Regions from separate parts of the Bacillus sp. BC08 genome, predicted to be linked through region 2. Evidence: predicted binding sites of a transcription regulator. Region 2 holds the regulator's gene; the other holds the start of a gene.
What was found. Region 2 encodes NrdR, which represses ribonucleotide reductase genes. Its sites were predicted from a motif close to AACACNATATATNGTGTT; they were not measured.
Positions count from the first base shown of each region.

Region 1: a site for NrdR is predicted at 1,269-1,286, ahead of ACXVYO_RS08085 (anaerobic ribonucleoside triphosphate reductase). Genes of this name have one in related genera too.

Region 1 covers NZ_JBTGPA010000027.1:371,101-374,299, reverse strand. The annotation lists gene ACXVYO_RS08100 (acyl-CoA thioesterase) at 1-79, shown strand, start outside; gene ACXVYO_RS08095 (HesB/YadR/YfhF family protein) at 108-398, opposite strand; gene plsY (glycerol-3-phosphate 1-O-acyltransferase PlsY) at 507-1,103, opposite strand; gene ACXVYO_RS08085 (anaerobic ribonucleoside triphosphate reductase) at 1,329-3,185, shown strand; gene nrdG (anaerobic ribonucleoside-triphosphate reductase activating protein) at 3,182-3,199, shown strand, end outside.
Region 2 covers NZ_JBTGPA010000035.1:276,652-279,850, reverse strand. The annotation lists gene ACXVYO_RS19540 (replication initiation and membrane attachment family protein) at 1-1,116, opposite strand, end outside; gene nrdR (transcriptional regulator NrdR) at 1,269-1,730, opposite strand; gene speD (adenosylmethionine decarboxylase) at 2,016-2,399, opposite strand; gene ACXVYO_RS19525 (glyceraldehyde-3-phosphate dehydrogenase) at 2,788-3,199, opposite strand, start outside.

The DNA.
Region 1 (3,199 bases), on a different contig from region 2:
AGAAGGGTTCAGGCCCGTATCATTTAAAAAGTTATATCCTGAGTGGTATGCGAAATATGAGGAAATTAAGAAAAAATAAAAAAAGTGTGGCTTCTGCCACACTTTTTTTATTTTTCATAATTAAATTGCGGGAAATCATCACCGTCGTTAAATGTAACAGATAAATTATGTCCATCGAAGAACCACTCATCATCGCCTTCAATAAAGAAGTTAATACCTTCTTCTTGAGTTTGAACAGCAGGATATGCAGGATCATCTTTACGAATACCTAAAGAAAGTCCTTTTTGCACAGTACTGCAACCGCCGTATTGTACGAAAAGGCGTAGTGTTTCACCTGATTGTAAGTTTAATTCGTTTTTATACCATTGTGCTGCTTCTTTTGTTACGGAAAGATTCATGTATAGTTCCTCCAAATTATGTTGCTTTTTCTTTAGTATAAAAAATAACGCAAAAAGACGCTATTAATATGCTTCACGTTTTCTTTTTGCGTTATGTGGGTTACGATCTTATTTTTGCTTTTTTGAAAAGTTTGCTTTCGGTTCAGTTTTATTTATAATTCGTCCGATATTTGCACGGTGTTTATAAATAACCATACCTGCTAATAAACACATCGCAATAATGAAGATTTTATCCCCGCTAACAATGGATGCAATAACAGCAACGACGGCTGTTACCATAGAAGAAAGTGATACGTATCTTGTTGTAAATAAAAGGCTGAAAAAGACAACAGCTAATATTGCAAAAACAACTGGAGAGTAGCATAATAGTACGCCAGCAGAAGTTGCAACAGCTTTACCACCACGGAATTTTGCGAAAATCGGATACACATGTCCAAGAACAGCTGCTAATCCGAACCATAGTGGGTGAACATCTAATCCGAAAATAATCGGTAGACTTGTTGCTAATGTACCTTTTAAAATGTCAGCAATTGTAACGATAAAACCTGCTTTTTTCCCTAGTGTGCGGAATGTATTTGTTCCGCCTAGATTACCGCTTCCGTGCTCACGAATATCGATTCCGTAGCCGATTTTTCCAACGACTAGTGCGAATGGAATCGAGCCAAGTAAGTAGGCAACGATAAATAAAAGATATGTAGTAACCATAAGTTCAGTCTCCTTTATTCAAATGTGTTGATAAAGGGTAAAAAGAGTTTTTCCCGTATATTGTACCATACATTTGTAAAGAGCACATTTCTTTTTTGTAAATGAAAAATTCATTATTTCGTGAAAAAAATTTCACAGGAATGTTACATTTCTCACAGAAACACCAAGACTATATGTAGTAACATTTTAATCAAAAGACAACAACATATTGGTGGAGGGTTATAAATGTTACAACGAAATGTACGTGGAGAAGAATTAATGAGAGTATTTGAGACGATTGTCCACGGTAGTGAGCAAGATTTAATGCAAGAAAATGCAAATGTAGATGGCCGCTCTCCGATGGGAGTAATGGGAACGTTCGCATCAGAGAGCGCGAAATATTATGCAGTTGAAAATTTATTGTCAGAGCAAGTGAAAAAAGCGATAAATCAAAATATATTATATCCACATGACTTAGATTTTTATGCGACAGGAACGACGACTTGTTCGCAAATTCCGTTAGCACAAATGCTCGCGAACGGTTTTCATACCGGACATGGGCATATGAGACAACCGCAGGATATTAAAAGTGCATTGGCTCTTTCGTCTATTATTTTTCAGGCGAATCAAAATATGCAGCACGGTGGTCAATCATTTGCACTCTTTGATATTGATTTAGCTCCATATGTGAGAAAAACAGTAGCGAGACATAAGGAACGATTACAGTCATATCCGCTTACGAAAGAACAAATAGATGAATTTGCATGGAAAGAAACAGAAAATGATACGTATCAGGCGTGTGAAGCTTTCGTTCATAATTCCAATAGTATGCATAGTAGGGGCGGGGGACAAGTACCGTTTATTTCTATTAATTATGGAACAGACACATCAAAAGAGGGACGGTTATTAGTTAGACAGCTTTTAAAAGCGACACAAGCTGGTCTTGGTAAAGGAGAAACGCCAATTTTTCCTATTCAAATTTTTAAAATGAAAAAAGGTGTGAATTTTGAAGAATGTGATCCGAACTATGATTTATTTGAATTAGCTTTAGAGACAACGGCTGAACGATTATTCCCTAACTTTTCATTTTTAGATGCGCCATTTAATGCCGTGCATTATGACGGGCGACCGGAAAGTGAAGTATGTTACATGGGATGTCGTACCCGTGTTATGTCTAACATACATGGAGAAGAAACAGCGATTGGAAGAGGCAATTTATCATTTACGTCTATCAACTTAGTGAAATTAGCGTTAATTAGTGGTTCAAAAGAAGCATTTTTTGAAGCGTTAAATTATTACTTAGATTTAGGAATCCAGCAATTATTAGAGAGATTTGAGTATCAATGTACGAAGCGAGCAAGAGATTTTCGATTTTTATATTCGCAAGGTGTATGGCGCGGTGGAGAAAAGTTACATCCTGAAGATTCTGTAGCATCCATTTTAAAGCAAGGTACGCTAAGTCTTGGTTTTATAGGTCTTGCGGAGTGTTTAGTAGCTTTAACAGGAAAGCATCATGGAGAAGATGAAGAGTCATGGAAACTCGGGTATGAAATCATTTCCTTTATGAGAGATAAAATGGATAAAGCGACGGAAGAACATGAACTGAATTTCTCAGTAATTGCAACTCCTGCAGAAGGATTATCAGGGAAGTTTGTGAAAAAAGATAGAGAAGAATTTGGTGTGATTAGCGGTATAACGAACCATAATTATTATACGAATTCATTTCATATCCCAGTTTACTATAACATGCAAGCGATAAATAAAATTCGTTTAGAAGGACCTTTCCATGCCCTATGTAACGGGGGACATATTACGTATATTGAACTAGACGGAGCAGCTATGCATAATAAACAGGCGTTAAAACAAATTGTACGAGCGATGTCAGATCATGGCGTTGGATACGGTTCAATTAATCATCCTGTTGACCGTTGTAAGTGCTGCAGTTACCACGGGGTTATTGGTAATGAATGCCCAAGCTGCGGAAATGAAGACGAGGCTAATATAGAAAGAATTCGCCGTATAACAGGTTATCTTGTAGGTGATATGTCGAAGTGGAATAGTGCGAAACGTAGTGAAGAGATGGACCGGGTGAAGCATAAATGAAAGTGATGAATATT
Region 2 (3,199 bases):
CTCCACATACGTTTTCGCAAGTTTCATATCTGAGCGTAGCATAACGTAATAAATAAGTACATTCACAACACCTGGCGTTAATTTTTGATTGATCATTACATCTTCAACGATCTGCAAGTCAGCCTTTGTCGCCTCTGCACCACCAGAGATTTCTTTCAATAGTTGTTTTGGTGAGATTTCCTCTAATTGTTTTATTAACATCTCTTCTTGCGTAGAAGGCTCTTTCCCTTCCATCATACGTGCAGCGTGAGGTTGTACTCTTTCACTTAATACAGGTAACGCTTGACCGTTTTCGAACTGATACCAATCACGCGCTCCTTTTCTAAGCCTTTCGATATCAATTGTCTGCATCTCTGTCACCGTACCAAGAACGATATTTTGCATCGATAACACATCTACATCGTACACGTAAGCAAGTGTAATGACACATTCTCGCACTTGATCTGTAATCGCCTTTTTAGGAACAAGAGCGGACAAGCCATCTACAAATAAGGAGAAATCAAAGAAATCATTCCAAACTTTTGGAGCGTCTCCCTTCTCGTTACTTGGCATAGCTGTCGTTTTTGGAATACGAAGATCTTCTTGCGCATGCTCAAGCTGTCCTGGGTTAAACGAACCAAACACATCATTGAAAGAACGCGTAACATTTTCATAAGAAGCAAAATCAAATTCTTCTTCTAAGAAATATTGCTTTACTTGATTATATTTTGTCCGACTCAATCGATTGTATAAAAAGATGCTTAACACAATATCATCAAAAAACTGTTTCGGAGATAAAGGCGGTTGCAATTCGTATATAAACATTCGAATATCTTTTTCTTTCTTAATATATACCTTCAAAAGCCCAATTGCCTCTAACTTTACGCGGTCCTCATATATTTCGGGAAGCTGCATTTGCATGGTCACCATAAGGGAATGATGTGTATTCTCTTTTCCAAACACTCGATCTTGCTCTAACTCTCCCCATAGCGTCATATACAAGCTAAAAGCCCTACTACCTATTAACGGCTGATACAACATCGTTAACACTTTTCGGTCGTAATTATGCAATAACCCTTTCGCACTTACTTTATAACGATCAATTGGCAATAGCTCCATCCATGACTGTTTTTCCATTCTTGCTTTTCCTTTCTCTCATCCAATCTATCCTCTACTTCATTTGTTCTATCTTCATTATATAATTTCTTAGCGAAAAAGAGCTATTAGCTTTCGCTTCTAGCTCTCTTATCTCATTCCTTACGGTATGTAAAGAGAATAAAATATAACTTCTACTCTCTTTCTTTTTGCAGTATATCTTTTAATTCTTCAATAAATACATTTAAATCTTTAAATTGGCGATATACAGAAGCAAAACGCACGTAAGCAACATCATCAATATCACGTAGTTCTTCCATAACAATTTCACCAATCATATCACTTTTCACTTCTGATATACCTAAATTACGAAGTTCACGTTCCACACTTTGAGTTACTTCTTCTAATTGTCTTAAAGATACTGGTCTTTTTTCGCAAGCTTTAATTAAGCCGCGCAAAATCTTTTCTTTATTAAACTCTTCTCGTGTGCCTTCTTTTTTTACAACGATAAGAGGTGACTCTTCTACTCTTTCAAATGTCGTAAAGCGACTTAAACAACTTTCACACTCTCTCCTTCTTCGAATAGAGCGCCCCTCGTCTACCGGACGCGAATCTAACACTCTTGTACCATTATGAGAACAGGATGGACAACGCAATATATTCACTCCTTTACACTATACTCTTTATTTTTCCTCTACTTACTTCATCTGACAATATATATACAATATTATATAACTCATTCTAACTCTCTTACCACTTTAAGTTTATGCTCATAATTTTATCATCTCGTTTTCAAAAATAAGATGGGAGACGTGGCGTTAACTTATTCATAAGAGCTCAATTTATCTAACTAACAAGTACGTTATATTTTTCCTTTTTTATAAACTAAAAAAGAGGTGCATTATACACCTCTTTACATTTTAAATCAATTATGTTCTTTTTTAAAGAGCTTTTGTTTCTCTCTGCTTAATTTCGAAGCTACCAGTGCCTCGAGGAAGCTCGATGCTCTCACGCGTTTTCGCGTTTAAACCTTCTGCAATATATTCTGCAGCAACATTTGGATCAATACGATCCCCACAAGTATAAACATCGATACTTGCGTAACCGTGCTCCGGAAAGCTATGAATTGTTAAATGTGATTCCGAGATAATTACTACTCCACTTACACCTTGTGGTGCAAATTTATGGAAAGCCACCTCACGTACTTCAGCACCAGCTCTCAGTGCTGCATCCACAAATAATTGTTCAATATACGGCATGTCATTAAGCTTGTCGAAATCGCAATCCCAAAGTTCAGCGATCACGTGACGACCCATCGTATCCATAGTATCCATTCTACAGTTCCCCCTTGTAAATTTATTCTAACTGTTCGAATTGAAAACTAATTTGCAATTTGGCTTGCTCCACTACCACGGGGGAAAGTTAGTCCAGAGAGGTCCTAACCCTTTAAGTAGTGACTACGTACCTCAGCTCTTAAGTTTACGAGTGTTAGTATACTTTGTTTATTTTCATTTTGCAACAACAGTTTTTTCGATTTTCTGTCATATTTTCCTCTTTACTTTTCCCTAAAAAAAATAAATGATTCACAAATACAGTAATCACAACGTTTCGTGGTATGTCCACTTTCAAAAATATACTCCTATAATTTTTTCCTTTTCAGAAAAAATATAAAAAAAAGAGGGCAAATATTCACTTGCCCTCTCCCTTATTCACTTAAATATGTTGCACATTTTCTTGCTTCGCTAATTCGTCAACAACTAACGTTACAAGATCCACAACACGACGAGAGTAGCCCCACTCGTTATCATACCAAGCAAGTACTTTCACTTTACGATCACCCATTACCATTGTAGATAAACCATCAATAATAGCTGAGTGTGTATTTGTATTAAAGTCAATAGATACTAAAGGCTCTTCGCTGAATTCTACAATACCTTTTAATGCACCGTTTGCAACAGTTTTGAATGCTTCATTAATAGCTTCAACTGTCACATCACGTTTTACATCTACTACTAAGTCAACAAGAGACACGTTTGGTGTTGGTACACGAAGTGCCATACCATGAAGTTTTCCGTTTAAGTGCGGAAGAACTTTTGCAAGCGCTTTCGCGGCACCTGTCGTTGTC